DNA from 2 places in the Flintibacter porci genome. Region 1 is predicted to be linked to the other one. Evidence: riboswitches for the same ligand, from Rfam matches in the RefSeq annotation. Region 1 holds a riboswitch; the other holds the start of a gene.

The links. Region 1 has a riboswitch for tetrahydrofolate ahead of ACEVJL_RS00350 (folate family ECF transporter S component). Riboswitches for the same ligand answer to the same signal wherever they lie in the genome.
Region 2: it holds a riboswitch for tetrahydrofolate, as region 1 does, so the genes downstream of both, ACEVJL_RS02520 (folate family ECF transporter S component) here and ACEVJL_RS00350 (folate family ECF transporter S component) in region 1, are expected to answer to the same signal.

Annotation. Positions count from the first base shown of each region.
Region 1 covers NZ_JBHEVB010000001.1:75,446-83,017, reverse strand. The annotation lists gene ACEVJL_RS00360 (bifunctional folylpolyglutamate synthase/dihydrofolate synthase) at 1-576, opposite strand, end outside; gene ACEVJL_RS00355 (HutD family protein) at 604-1,203, opposite strand; gene ACEVJL_RS00350 (folate family ECF transporter S component) at 1,221-1,787, opposite strand; THF riboswitch at 1,839-1,932, opposite strand; gene ACEVJL_RS00345 (cyclodeaminase/cyclohydrolase family protein) at 1,995-2,633, opposite strand; gene ftcD (glutamate formimidoyltransferase) at 2,665-3,579, opposite strand; gene ACEVJL_RS00335 (LysR family transcriptional regulator) at 3,826-4,713, opposite strand; gene ACEVJL_RS00330 (urocanate hydratase) at 4,860-6,881, shown strand; gene hutI (imidazolonepropionase) at 6,953-7,572, shown strand, end outside.
Region 2 covers NZ_JBHEVB010000002.1:126,835-134,406, forward strand. The annotation lists gene cls (cardiolipin synthase) at 1-498, shown strand, start outside; gene ACEVJL_RS02505 (ribonuclease M5) at 546-1,145, opposite strand; gene holA (DNA polymerase III subunit delta) at 1,156-2,217, opposite strand; gene ACEVJL_RS02515 (DNA internalization-related competence protein ComEC/Rec2) at 2,231-4,558, opposite strand; gene ACEVJL_RS02520 (folate family ECF transporter S component) at 4,705-5,322, opposite strand; THF riboswitch at 5,409-5,529, opposite strand; gene rsmA (16S rRNA (adenine(1518)-N(6)/adenine(1519)-N(6))-dimethyltransferase RsmA) at 5,645-6,514, shown strand; gene pckA (phosphoenolpyruvate carboxykinase (ATP)) at 6,703-7,572, shown strand, end outside.

The DNA of each region.
Region 1 (7,572 bases):
TACGGTGGAGCAGCCCTTTTTGATGATGCCGGACTTCTCTTGAGCAATCAGCGTACGGGAGTTGCCCAGCTCCTGGGTGTGCTCCAAGCCGATGTTGGTGATCACGGCTGCTTCGGGAGCGGGGATCACGTTTGTGGAATCAAGGCGTCCGCCCAGTCCCACTTCCAGCACGACAATATCGCACTTCATGCGCAGGAAAAACTCCAGGCCCAGAGCGGTCATCAATTCAAATTCCGTGGGGGGATCCTCCATTCCCTCTCCGGCTTTGATGACCAACTCACCCAGCTCGCCCAGCATCGCGTCGGAGATGGGCACGCCATCCACTTGAAAGCGCTCATGGAACGTCCAGAGATGGGGAGAGGTATAAAGTCCGGTGCGCAGTCCCGCTTGCGTAAGAATGGAAGAAACCATCGCCGCGGTCGATCCTTTTCCGTTTGTACCGGTAATGTGGATAAATTTCAGCTTTTCATGGGGGCTGCCCAGCCGTTCCAACAGGGTAAACGTGCGGCTTAGGCCGGGCTTTCGGCCGGTCCATGCCCGTTCATGAATAAAATTGACTGCTTCCTGACCTGTCATAGCAATTTGCTCCTTTTTGTCCGCTTCTTAGCGGGAATAAATCACTGCCGTGATCAATTGCGCGCCCTGGGAACTCTCCAGGCGCACCGGCGTATCTTCGGCCTCCCGGCACAGCAGAAACTGACCGGCCGATGCCGTTTTGTGATCCTCAGGCAGTGACACCTGGCCTTGTCCGCAATAGACAGCCAGAGTGCGGCGGGGAAAGGGTTCAGGCGCGGAGACCGGAGCGGTCCAGCTCACAGCGCTCCCAGCCGACAGCGTCAAAGCCTGAAGGGTTCCCTGGCACTGTCCCTTGCGCAGCATTAAATTGAAGTCCGTACAGCATCCCCAGGATTCCACAGATACAGCCCCGTCAAAGGAGTATATTTGATAGGGAGCCAAAGAAAAACGTGCTCCATCGCCTACCTTCATATCCAGCCCGCCTTTTACGGTGGCAATCAGACGGTTGTAGTCAGGAAGTGGAGTGAAATCCGAATGCTCCAGAATGACCTTGGCAGAGCTGAACCGCCAGAGAAAATCCCGGTTTGCATAGACCGACTCCTGGGGTGCGATCGCCAGTTGAGTGGTGGTTCCACCCGACCAGTTGGTTGTGACGTAATCCTCTTCTGTAAGCAGAACCCACTGCATAAGAAGCCGCCCTTTCTTTAACGGTTTTTTGCCTCCTGAAGCGCAGACAATCCGCTGCGGCGCAGCAGTTTCACAAGCGGTATGGAAATGGCCGCCACAACAAATGCGGTAATGATGTCTTTCGGCAGCCGGAAAATCACGCTTCCAAAGACAACGGCAAACGTATAGTAATGATTGATCAGGCTGTCCAGCCACAAAGCCAGCGTATTCATACAGCCGGTGATCAAAGCGCCTGCGATGCACGCAGCGTAACACCGGACAGGCCGGTCTTCCAGATGTTTTCCGCAGCGCTTTTCACGCTGGGCAACAAAACCCACCGCCAGTGCCCAGCCCATAGGGGGCCAGATCCAGATGATGGTGGTGTGCATGAGGCCGAAGGTCAGCATCTGGCTGAGAAATTCACCAATCAGCGCCACCGCACAGCCGCTGCCTGTTCCAAGGGACAGCGACGCTATGATGACAGGCAAAGCGACAAACGTCAGTTTCCAGTTTCCGGTCCGAATCACCAGCGTCATACTCAGCAGGACATATACAGCGATCAGAATTGCGGTTTGACACAGAACTTTAATGTTGGCGTTTTTCATAAAAAACACTCCTCTCATGGCTGATTGCCATGAAAGGAGTACCCTAGTCATGGCAGCGGATGCGATACAGCAACGCGGGAAGGGTCCCTTCGTCCATCGGCAACCTCCCATCCGATGGCACTTGACGCGCTGGATCTACTCTGTCAGTTTCTTCAAATGAAAAGGGTGCGTGCCAACCTGAAATTTGCAGGCACGCACCCCAAGCGATTACATCTGGCTGAGAACGTTCTGGTAAATCTGGTCGGCCAGAGGCAGAGCTTTGGCCAGCATGGCCTCGCCCTTCTTGCGGTAGTCCTCGGCCAGCTCCTTATTCTTCAAAGAGCCGATGTTGATGAGGACGTTGAGCCACGCGCCCTGAATGGCGGCACGCATGGACAAAGCGGATACGCCCAGATCGCTGGCGGCGCTGTCGTTGGTTTTGCCCAACAGAGAAGCGGTCAGCTCCAGGGTCTCGGTAGCCAGCTCCATCATCTCGAAGGGAGTGGCAGTACAAGCCTCCAACCCTTTCTGAATAGCGGCGGAGCGGGCGGCCTTTTCTTCGTCGGTAGATTTAGGCATCCGGAATGCGGCGCTGACCACGTTGAAGGCGTCGGTATCCCGGTCCATCACGTCCACAAAGCGAAGCTTCAGATCGGCAGCCTTCTTCTGGCTCTCCACGACAAATTCCTGATATTCTGCATATTTTTCCTTGCTCTTGCCCACGGTGGTCAAACCGCACACCATAGCGGTGAGTGCGGCGCCCAGGGCACCCTCCAGCGCAGCGGCAGAGCCGCCGCCGGGAGCGGGAGCGTCAGAGGCCAGCAGGTCGACAAACTCAGCGGTTTGCAGCTCGGCTAATTTTTTCATGTCGCTTCTCTCCTTATCCCTCTTGTGTTTCTTACTTCATGTCCAGGAGGTGATACTCCATGATCTGGTTGTGGCAGTCAAAGTCTCTGGCTTTCAGATAGAACTCCGCGCAGTCGATCATGGCCTTGGCGGGGGTCAGACCCACGATCTCGCTGTCAATGATGTAGGTGCCGTAACGCTCGGCCAGAGAACGGACCATCTCATAGACCACATACAGAGGGGTATCCTCATAGTTGACCATGTTCATGGAAACCTGGGCGATGCCCCGGTCCTCCATCATAAAGCCCATAGCCTTACAGCTGCGGAAGCCGCCGGAGGAACCGCGGATGACCTTGGCGATCTTCTTGGCCACTTCCACATCAGAGGTAGCCAGGTTGATGTTGAAGGCGACCAGGGGCATACGGGCGCCGATGGCGGTGATGCCGGCGGTGGGGTGGATCTTGCGCTCACCGTAATCGGGAGCCCACTCCTCCTGCAGCAGCTTCTCAGGCATACCCTCAAACTCACCCTTGCGGCAGGTGGCCAGGTTGCGGCGCTCGGGCCGGGTGGCGGAGTCTTCGTACAGGAAGGAGGGAACCTTCAGCTCGTCCCAGATACGCTGGGCCACGCGCTTGGAGAGCTCCACGCACTCCTCCACAGTGACATCCTTGGACTGGGGAACAAAGGGGATGACGTCGGTGGCGCCCATGCGCTTGTGCTCACCCTTGTGCTTGTTCATGTCGATGCGCTCAGTGGCGACCTTGGTCAACTGGAAGGCAACCTCTTCAATGGCGTCGATGTTGCCGATCAGAGTAAATACGCAGCGGTTGTGATTGCCGTCGGTCTGGGCGTCAAACAGAGTACAGCCGGGGACGCTGTTGGCTGCCTCGACCAACGCGTTATAGGTAGCTTCGTCCTTCTCCTTGCTGCAGCTGAAGTTGGGGATACACTCTACAAGCTTCGCCATGATAAGTTCCTCCATTATTTTTTTGATGATTTCCGGAATGGTTCCGGAGTGACCTGCGAAAGACTGCTGAGTCAAACCACAAGGAATGTATTTCTATGGTTTCATTTTAGCTCAGAGCGTTTGGTTCGTAAATGAGTTCTGTTTTTCATTTTTCTTTTCTTACTTTGTTTTGTTAAGTGAAAACAGGAATTCACTTTACAAATAAAAACGCAGAACGTTTCTTACGTGCAAAATGCACAAAATATCTCACGGCTTATCCTGGAACATAGAGATAAACTGCTTGACACAGTTGGCGTAGTAAATATTTTCGCTCCAGAGCAGCATAGGATACGAGGGAGCGGACAGATCCTGTATGGGTTTTGAGTACAGGGCAGAATGAGGGGTGGTTTCTACAATAGAGCGGGGAAGATAGCTGATTCCAAACCCTGCCTGTACCATCTGCATCGCCATAGGAGTGTCGTAACACTGGCAGACGGTATTCGGGGTAAACCCTCTGCGCTGACATTCGTTGATCAGATGTGAGCTGTACCCCCACATGTCATCGCTGCGCAAAAGGCACATGGGGACATCCTTCAGAGCCTCAATGGGGATAGTATCCGAATCTGGGGCCGGATCCAGTTCACGGGACATAACCAGCTCCAACGGGTCCTCGCCCAGAATCTTTTCGTGAAGCTGTGAAACCCGCTCAGCGGAATTGCGCAGAAACAGAACGTGCAGGTTCCCTTTGTTCAGATCATCCAGCAGGTCCTTGGGCGATCCCAGGCGGACATACAACTCCACACGCGGATATTTCGCATGATATTCCCGCAAATAGTCCATGACGATGGGGATGTTGGAATAGATAATGCCGACTTTCAGGATGCCGCGAAATCCTTCATTTACATCCCGGACACTCTCGATCATCATGCGGAAATTCTGAAACATGTGCTGACTTTGCTGGTACAGGCTGCGTCCTGCCTCGGTCAGCTCCACGCCCTTGTTGTTGCGCAAGAAGAGGCATACCCCTAATTCGTCCTCCAGCATGGACAACTGGCGGCTGATAGGAGGCTGAGCCACATGAAGGGCTCTGGCGGCTTTGGAAATGCTTTTTGCTTCTGCTACGGCAGAAAAGTATTCTAGCTGTTTAAAGTTCATATCTTGCTATACCTTTTTGATCTATCAAATATACAATATAGGTATTTTTCATTATAGCATATTTCGGTTAAAATACAATCAAAAGGGAAAAACATTTGGCCCATAACTTACGTTTTACACAAAAAATTTTTATAGGGGGAAGTATCATGACTGGCAACGTAAACGATGCAATGACCATCAAGCTGGACTACGAGCTGCCCGAGTACCCTGAGTTTGACGCTCAGTACCGCCGTGCTCCCCGCCGTGAGTCTCATTTGAGTGAGGCGGACAAGGCTTTGGCCATCAAGAACGCACTGCGTTACATCCATCCCGATCACCACGAGCAAATGGCCAAGGAGTTTGCGCAGGAGCTGGAAGAGCATGGCCGTATTTACGGCTACCGCTTCCGTCCTGCGGGCAAGCTGTACGGCAAGCCCATCGATGAGTACAAGGGTGCGTGCATTGAGGGCCGCGCCATTCAGGTTATGATCGACAACAACCTGGACTTTGATGTGGCTCTGTACCCCTATGAACTGGTTACCTACGGTGAGACCGGTCAGGTGTGCCAGAACTGGATGCAGTATCGCCTGATCAAGAAGTATCTGGAGGTCCTGACGGACGAGCAGACCCTAGTGGTCATGTCCGGCCACCCCCTGGGCCTGTTCCACAGCCACAAGCTGGCTCCCCGTGTCATCATCTCCAACGGCCTGATGGTGGGCACCTTTGATGACCAGAAGAACTTCAACCGCGCTGCGGCTCTGGGCGTTGCCAACTACGGCCAGATGACCGCCGGAGGCTGGATGTATATCGGTCCTCAGGGCATCGTGCACGGCACCTTCAACACCCTGCTCAACGCCGGCCGTCTGAAGCTGGGCATCCCCCAGGACGGCAACCTGGCCGGCCGTCTGTTTGTGTCCGCCGGTCTGGGCGGCATGTCCGGTGCTCAGGGCAAGGCTGCTGAGATCGCCGGCGCTGCCTCCATCATCGCCGAGGTGGACGACTCCCGCATCGAGACCCGCTATACCCAGGGCTGGGTCAGCCACCGCACTGACAGCCTGGAAGAGGCCTGGAAGATCGCCAAGGAGCACATGGATTCCAAGCAGCCCTGTGCCGTCGCCTATCACGGCAACGTGGTAGACCTGCTGGAGTACCTCTATGACAACAACATCCACGTGGATCTGCTGTCCGACCAGACTTCCTGCCACGTGCCTTACGACGGCGGCTACTGCCCCCAGGGTCTGACCTTTGAACAGCGCACCGAGATGCTGGACAAGGATCCCGAGGGCTTTGCCAAGCTGGTTGACAAGACGCTGCAGCACCACTATGAGATGATCTGCAAGCTGCATGACCGGGGCACCTACTTCTTCGACTACGGCAACAGCTTCCTGAAGGCCGTGTATGATACCGGCATCAAGAGCATCTGCAAGAACGGCGAGAATGACCTGGACGGCTTTATCTTCCCCTCCTACGTGGAAGACATCCTGGGTCCCTGCCTGTTTGACTTTGGCTACGGTCCCTTCCGCTGGTGCTGCCTGTCCCGGAATCCCGAGGACCTGGACAAGACCGACGCTGCCGCTGCCGAGTACATCAAGGCCCATAACCGCCGCTATCAGGACTACGACAACTATGTCTGGGTCCGCGACGCAAAGAAGAACAAGCTGGTTGTCGGCACTCAGTGCCGCATCCTGTATCAGGATGCTATGGGCCGCATGAACATCGCTCTGAAGTTCAATGAGATGGTCCGCAACGGTGAAATCGGCCCCGTTATCCTTGGCCGTGACCACCACGATACCGGCGGAACCGACGCCCCCTTCCGTGAGACCTCCAACATCAAGGACGGCTCCAACATCATGGCCGAGATGGCGACTCAGTGCTACGCCGGCAACGCAGCCCGCGGTATGAGCTACATTGCGCTGCATAACGGCGGCGGCACCGGAATCGGAAACGCCATCAATGGCGGCTTCGGCATGGTTCTGGACGGCTCGGAGCGTGTGGATACCATTTTGAGAATGGCTATGCCCTGGGATACCATGGTGGGCGTTTCCCGCCGCGCCTGGGCCCGCAATGAGAATGCTCTGGCCACTGCTGCCGAGTACAACAAGCTCTATGAGGGTCAGGATCATATTACCCTGCCTTATGTGGCGGATGACGCCGTTGTTGAGGCTGCCGTTAAGGCGATGAAGGGCTGATTGACCTGAGATACAACGGAAAAGGAGGGGGCGTGTCATCACGCCCCCTCCTTTGGAAAGGATACGAGGGCATGCGTAAATTACTATTGACCAACATCGGTATGCTGGCCACCCCCCAGGGAAGAGCTGCCAAGAAGGGACCGGAGCAGGGCGCCATCCAGATGCTCAAGAACGCCTGGGTCCTGGTAGAGGACGGCGTTATTGCCCAGGTGGGGACAGGAGCTGCTCCTGAGGTGGAGGATGCCAAGGTAGTAGATGCAGAGGGGAATCTGGTTACTCCCGGTCTGGTGGACGCCCACACGCATCTTATTTTCGGCGGCTGGCGTCAGAATGAACTGGGTATGAAGCTCCACGGAAAGACCTACCTGGAGATCCAAAATGCGGGCGGTGGGATCCAGTCCACCACCAATGCCACCCGTCAGGCTACCGCCGAGGAGCTGACGAATAAGGCGGCTAAGGCGCTGGATGAGATGATGGGCTTCGGCGTTACCACCTGTGAAGCCAAGAGCGGTTACGGTCTGGCCACGGAACACGAATTAAAGGCGCTCCAGGTGATCAAGGACCTGAACGACCGCCATCCCATGGATATTGTAGCTACCTTCATGGGTGCCCACCTGGTTCCTGCCGAGTACAAGCAGAACCGTGAGGAGTACATCCGGTTGGTATGCGAGGAGATGATGCCTGCCGTCAA
Region 2 (7,572 bases), on a different contig from region 1:
GGCCAGTCGGTGTATCTGAACATGATCGCCAAGGCCCGGAAGTATATCTATATCACTACCCCCTATCTGGTCATCGATGTGGCCACCAACACCGCTCTTTGCAACGCCGCCAAATCGGGTGTGGATGTGCGCATCATCACTCCCCATATTCCCGACAAGCGCTACGTCTTTGAGGTCACCCGAGCCCACTACCCCCCTCTGCTGAAGGCGGGAGTAAAAATCTACGAGTACACCCCTGGCTTTATCCACGCAAAAAACTTTGTGGTGGATGACCGCTTTGCCGTGGTGGGCACGGTCAACCTGGACTACCGCAGCCTGTTTCTCCACTTCGAGGACGGCGTGTGGCTGTGCGAGGCCCCCTGTATCCACGACATTCGCGCCGACTTTGAGGAGACCCTGAAGGTATGCGAGCGCATCTCTCTGCGCAAGCACCGGCGGCTCAATCCCCTGGTACAGCTCTACCGCAATATTCTGCGGGTGTTCGCCCCTCTGATGTAAAAAACGCGGGACACAGAAGTGATCGCTTCTGTGTCCCGCGTTTTTTGTTATCTTTTCTCCAGCCCCAGCAGCTCCAGGGTCTCCTGGGCGGTATAGCAGGTGTTGAGCACCTCCAACAGGGCGTTGGCGCTCATGTGCTCGGGCAGGGCGAGCTGCTTGAGCAGCGCCTGCCGCCGCTGGGCGCTGTCCGGCCGTCCGGTAAGTCCCGCCACGAACAGGTCTCCCTTGGTAAGGGCGGCGCCTCCCTTCTCCGGGCCGTCTCCCGACAGGAAGGTGGCTCCCGCCCGGCGCAGCACATCTTCCAGCACCTGAGGGGGCATTCCCTCCACCCCCAGCTTGCCCTCTTTGCCAGCCTTGCGCTTGCGGCGCTCCTTGCCGTAGACGTCGGGGATATAGGCGTGCTTGAGGTATTTTGCCGGGATCTCCCCCTTGATCCGGTTTCGGATAACAAATCCCGCTCCGTCCGAATCGGTGAGGACAATGAGCCCGCGCTTTTCTGCCGCCTTGCGCAGCAGAGCCATCCGCTCCGGGTCCTTGAAAATGCCAAAGCCCCTTGTTTCAATGATAAGGGTATCCACCACCTGGGAGAGGGTGTTCTTGTCGTAGCGGCCCTCCACGGCAATGGCCTCCTGTATTTTTATGTGCATAGCCGCCACCTCAGTACCGCCGGGCTGCCTTGGGCGCGGCAGGGGTCGCCAACTCCAGCAGCAGGCCGGTGAGCAGCTCCTGGCCGTCCTGACCGGTGGACTTCATGGCCAGGTCCACCTGGCCGCACCGCACCACCGCCTTGCGGCACCAGCCCAGGGTGAAGCGCCGGGCGCTGTTCACCAGCTTCTCCGCCGGGTAGGGCTTGATGCCCCACAGGGCGGCCACGTAGGACGGCCCTCTCCCCTGTTCCAGGGCCAGGCGGGCGGAGTAGAGCTGGCGCATCTGCCGCCCCAGAGACCACATGATTTTAATGGGCGGCTCCTGCATCTGGTAGAGCTCTCCCAGCACCGAGGCCGCCTGATCAAACTTTCCCTCGCCGATGGCGTCGGTCATCCGGAACACCACCGCGTCCAGCTGGGGGGTAGCCACCGCGTCGATGTCCTGGCGGGTGATGTGCACCCCCTTGGCATAGGCCCCGATCTTCTCGATCTCCCCGATGAGGTTGGTCATCAGGTCGCCGCACAGGAAAATCAGGTCCAGGGCCAGCTTGGAGTCGATATCCTTCCCCAGCGCCCGGAACCGACGCCGCACCCAGTCCACCAGATCTCCCTGGTCCTGGCGGACAAAGTTGACCACCGTTCCCGCCTGCTTGATAACGGCGGAAAATTTGGTCCGGGCATCCATTTTGAAGGGGACCAAATCAAACACAAAGACGAGACACACGTAGTCGGGCAGCTGGCTGAGCAGCTTGCCATAGGCCTCCCGGTCTTTCTCCCCCGCCTTAAAGAGGTCAAAATCGGTGACCTGCACCAGGGTACGCTCCGCCATCATGGGCAGGCAGTCGATGGCCTCCTCCAGGGTGTGGGGAGACATATCCTTGGCGGCGATGGGGTGGAAGTTGAACTCTTCCAGCCCTCCGGCCAGAACCTTCTCCCGGAGCCTCCCCAGGTAGTAGTCCCGCAGGTAGGTCTCCTCCCCGTGGAGAAGATAGAGCTGCCCCGGCGTGCCCGCCGACAGGTCCTTTTTCAATTTCTGATATCCGGCCGTATCGGCCTTTGCTTTTGGGGGCATAACCCGCGCCTCCTTATTGTGAATCTGATCGTTCGGTCTCAACCGCCGCTCCAATGCGCAAGGTAATATTCCCCTGCAGGTCGGTGCGGTAGATGCGGCAGCCTGCCGCCGCCAGGCGTTCCAGCGTCTCCTGGGCGGGATGGCCGTAGGTATTGTGCTCTCCCACCGAGAGGAACGCGTAATCCGGGGCAGTGGCCGCCAGCAGCTGCTCCGAGGTGGAGGATTTGGAGCCGTGGTGGCCCGCCACCAGCACCTCCAGGTCGGGCAGGTCGGTGTGGGCCAGGAGCTGCTGCTCCACATCGGCGCCCATGTCCCCGGTGATGAGGGTATCAAAATCTCCTGTGGAAATGAGACAGGTCAGCCCTGCCTCGTTGGTCTCTCCCGCGCCCAGGGGCGCATAGAGCTGGATGGTTCGATCCTCGTCCAGGGTAAGGAGGGTGTCCTCTCCCACCTCCAGGACCTCCACATCCCACGCCTCCGCGGCCGACAAAATTTCATCCCGCAGGGGTTCCTCCTCCCCGGTGGCAGGCGGGATGGCAAGGGTATCTACTTGTACCCGTTTCAACAGTTCCGTCACCCCGTTGGCATGGTCCGCGTGGAAGTGGGTGAGCACCAACAGGTCCAGCCGCCCTACCCCGTAGTCTCCCAGGAAGTCGGCAGCAGTATCTCCGGCGTTGTCATAGCTGTCCCCGCCGCAGTCCACCAGGCACAAAAAGCCTCCGCTGCGCACCAGCACGCTCTGCCCCTGGCCTACGTTCAACACCGTAACCGCCCCGCTCCCCCACCAGAAGCTCCACGCGTTAAGGAGCATGGCCAGGCACAGGGTGGCCACACCGCAGCAGGTGGGGATGATCCACCGTTTCTTGCCCGGCAGGATGGGAATCAGGATCAAAATGAGGTACACCAGCACCAGCCAGGCGCGGTAATAGACACTGTTGGTGGTGACAGCAGAGAAGGTAAGATTGGACAGGCCGTCCACGACCCAGTTGAGGTAGCGCCCCAAGGGCGCAATGGGCAGGGCAAGCAGAGCGGCCAGTTCTGGAAGAAACACGCCCAGCGTGCCGATCAGCACCCCTGCTCCAAACAGGATACCCACCGCCCACAGAGTCAGCAGGTTGGACAGGGGTGCAATGAGGGACACGGATTGAAAATAAATGGCCGAGAGGGGCACCGTAAACACCGAAGCTCCCAATGTGGTACAGAAGGTAGATACCACAAACCGGGGTACCAGCTGGATCGCCCACCAGAAGGTCCACCGCTTTGCTGGCCGGAAGGGAATCCGAGCCAGAAGGGCCGCGTGAAGGGGCTGGCCACACAGGAAGATACCCGCCACCGCCGCAAAGGAGAGCTGAAGCCCGATGTGGGCCGCAGAGAAGGGATTATATAAAAGCAGCAGCAAAAGAGCGCTGCCCAGGGAGGTAAACTCGTCCCGCTCCCGATAGAACAGCGGACCGATATGCAGCAGCAGGATCATCACCGCTGCCCGCACCACGGAAGGGGTACACCCGGCGGTGAGGGTGAAAAGCAAGGTCACCGGAATGGTAACCAGAGAAGCCAGCCGCCGCCATTTTCCCAGCAGCATGGAAAGAAGTCCGGCCAGAAAGGCCAGGTGCATGCCGGACACCGCCACGGTGTGGCTCAGGCCTGTGCGCTGGAGGGATGTAGTGAAGGGGTCTGTGAGACTGTCCCGGTTGCCCGTTACCAAGGCCTGTACCAGCCCGGATACATCGCCGGGAAAGGTTTGGGCGATGCTCTCCTTCAGCGCCTGGGACCAGTAAGCGGGCTGATCCCGCAGCGGGATGCGGTCTGGTTGTTCCACCTCCAGGCGGCCGTAGGCCTGCCCGGTCAGAAAGATGCCCTTGGCCGTGTAGTAGGTGATCTCCTCCCCGGACGAAGCCCGGTCAGCCAGAGCGCAATGGACCACCGTCTCGATGCGGTCACCGGGCCGCAGGTCGGAGCCCTGTTCATCCACATAGAGGAGGATGGGCACGGTGACCCACCCTTCTGTATCCGCCCGGGCTAAAACCGAAACGCCGCCGTAGTCGGTCTCCTGGGGCCACTGTGAGATAGTGGCCGTAAGGCGCACCGTTTTCTCATCCAGAGCCTGAGCGGGAGCCCAGAACACCTGGCTATACCCGGCCGTCCACAGGCATCCCAAGGCCAGTCCGAAGGCGGCGTACCGCGCCTTCCGGCTTCGGGGCATTTGTCTCAGGCGGGGCAGAAACGTAACTGCAAAGGCCAACACAAAAGCGCACCCCAGAGGGAACCGAACTCCCTCCAAGGGCAAAACATTGGCACACAACACCGCTGCGGTAAAGGAAAAGGAGAGAATGGCCAGCATGCTCACCGCCCGTCCCTCCTTCTCTCATTCTGCCCTCCATTATAAAAGAATTTCCGGCTGGATACAAGAGAAGATGTCGAAGCGGGTCGAATTTGGTCCTGCCACAGCAAGCGGGGAGCCGAAATCGGCTCCCCGCGGAAGAAAAATTAAAATACCTTGATGGCTCCGTCCACCTGCTTGGGAATCAGGTCCATCCGCTGCAGAATGGGCAGCAGCGCCTGGAACAGCACATACAGCACCGCCGCCTTGGGAATGATGGTCACCAAATTTTTGATGAGGCTCGGTACAAACCAGGCCCAATATACACCCCCGCGCATCATCACGGTCCACACGCTGCCCATGGCGGCATTGACCAGCAGATTGACCAGCACGTTGGCAAGCACCAGCCGCCACACAGTGATCTTGGCCCGGTAGAAACACAGGGCATACACCAGCACACCTGCCATGGTGGACAGGGTGTAGCCGGGGAAAAAGTCCCCGGTGGGCTGGAGAATAAAGCCCAGGATATCCTCTACAAAGGCAAAGATCAATCCCAGCGTGGGACCGCACACCAGGGCGCACAGACCCCGGGCCAGAAAGCCCCAGGTGAGCTTGGTATGGGCAATGGGAATGCCGGGAATAAGGGACAGCGCCCGTGTCATGGCCACCATCAGAGCTGCGAACATCAACAGCTTCAGGGCCTTGGCGCAGGCGTTGGCCTCCCGCCAGTAGGCGGGAGTAAAGGGAGTGCGGTACAAATTCATGGGGATGCGGGTCTGGGACATAAAAAAACCTCCTGTCTGTTTTGGCAGCCCGGGTTCGGGAATGCCGCACAGAGGGAGGAATTCATATTTTTTCGCCCCGTCTTTGCGGCAGCGGGATGCGAAACACACACTGCCGCCCGCCCAAAGGCGGACTGTTCGTCCGGCGGACAACTCCCCGTCCCGCCGACACTAAGGCGCCAGATCCAGCACGTGTGCTTCTACTCTGCCGTGGCTAGTGTACTCCATCCACCGGGAAAAGGCAAGGGAAACTTTCCCTGCCCTTGACGGCCTGCCCCCTTTCTTAGTATGATAAAGAGGAAAATCTAGTCATTCGAGGTGTCTTATGGACCTTTGCAATATCAACGACATCAAAGCCCTGCTCTCCCGCCACGGCTTCCGGTTCTCCAAATCCATGGGCCAGAACTTTCTCATCGAGGACTGGGTCCCCCGTGACATCGCCGACGCCTCCGGCGCCGCTCCCGGCGTGGGCGTAGTGGAGGTTGGCCCCGGCATCGGCCCCCTCACCCGGGAGCTGTCCCTGCGGGCGGACAAGGTTGTCTCCATTGAGCTGGACCGCTCCCTGCTGCCCATTCTGGCCGAGACTCTCTCCGACCATCCCAACGCGGAGATCTTCCCCGGCGACGTGCTGAAAACTAACCTGCCCGCCCTGGTCTCTGAAAAGCTGGCCGGGCTCTCCCCCATCGCCTGCGCTAATCTGCCCTACAACATCACCACCCCCGCCATCACCGCCCTCATTGAGGCGGGCTGCTTTGGCTCCATCACGGTGATGATCCAGCGGGAGGTGGCCCGGCGGATCTGCGCCGCCCCCGGCACCGGCGACTACGGCGCCTTCTCGGTGTACTGCCAGTACCACACCAAGCCGGAGATTCTCTTTGACGTGCCCCCCTCCTGCTTTATCCCCGCGCCCAAGGTGAATTCCTCCGTGCTGCGCATGGTGCCCCAGACCCCGCCTGCGGAGGTGGACGACCCGAAGCATTTCTTCCAGGTGGTCCGGGCCGCCTTTGCCCAGCGGCGCAAAACCTTACTGAACAGTTTAAGTTCTGCCTTAGGCGGCACATATCAGAAGGAAGCAATTGCAAACGCCATTGCTCAGTGCGGCTTGCCTGAAAATATCCGGGGCGAGAGGCTGTCTATTTCCGACTTCGCCGCCCTTTCCAAGGCTCTGCGCCGGCAGGAGACGCGCTCCCTCTGATTTTGGCTGATTATCCAACCTTTGGATAGCAAAACAGCAATATCACCTATAACTAAATTGCAATCCTTTGGGGAATTGACTTTATTGCCAACTCCGTGTATTATTATTTGTGTTTTGGGACTTCTCCGCGCGGAGCAGAGGACGTTTCTGCCCAGGGGAAGATCATTATAGAAAAGAGGTCATGCGCTATGGCAACCATCGATCTGAGCAAATATGGGATCACCGGTACCACTGAGATCATCCACAACCCCTCCTACGAGACTCTGTTTGAGGAGGAGACCAAGCCCGGTCTGGAAGGATATGATAAGGGTCAGGTCACCGATCTGGGCGCCGTCAATGTTATGACCGGTATCTATACCGGCCGCTCCCCCAAGGATAAGTTCATTGTTATGGACGACACCTCCAAGGACACCGTGTGGTGGACCTCCGACGAGTTCAAGAACGACAACAAGCCCGCCTCTCAGCAGGCTTGGGACGAGTGCAAGAAGCTGGCTCAGGAGGAGCTGTCCAACAAGCGTCTGTTCGTGATGGACGTGTTCTGCGGCGCCAACCACGACTCCCGCATGGCCATCCGCTTCATCATGGAAGTGGCTTGGCAGGCTCACTTCGTAAAGAATATGTTCATCGAGCCCACCGCTGAGGAGCTGGAGAACTTCGAGCCTGACTTTATCTCCTACAACGCTGCCAAGGCCAAGGTCACCAACTACAAGGAGCTGGGCCTCAACTCCGAGACCGCTGCCATCTTCAACCTCACTTCCCGCGAGCAGGTCATCCTGAACACCTGGTACGGCGGCGAGATGAAGAAGGGCATGTTCTCCATGATGAACTACTACCTGCCCCTGAAGGGCATGGCCTCCATGCACTGCTCCGCCAACACCGATATGAACGGCGAGAACACCGCTCTGTTCTTCGGTCTGTCCGGCACCGGCAAGACCACCCTGTCCACCGATCCCAAGCGTCTGCTCATCGGCGATGACGAGCACGGCTGGGACGACAACGGCATCTTCAACTTCGAGGGCGGCTGCTACGCCAAGGTCATCAACCTGGACAAGGACGCT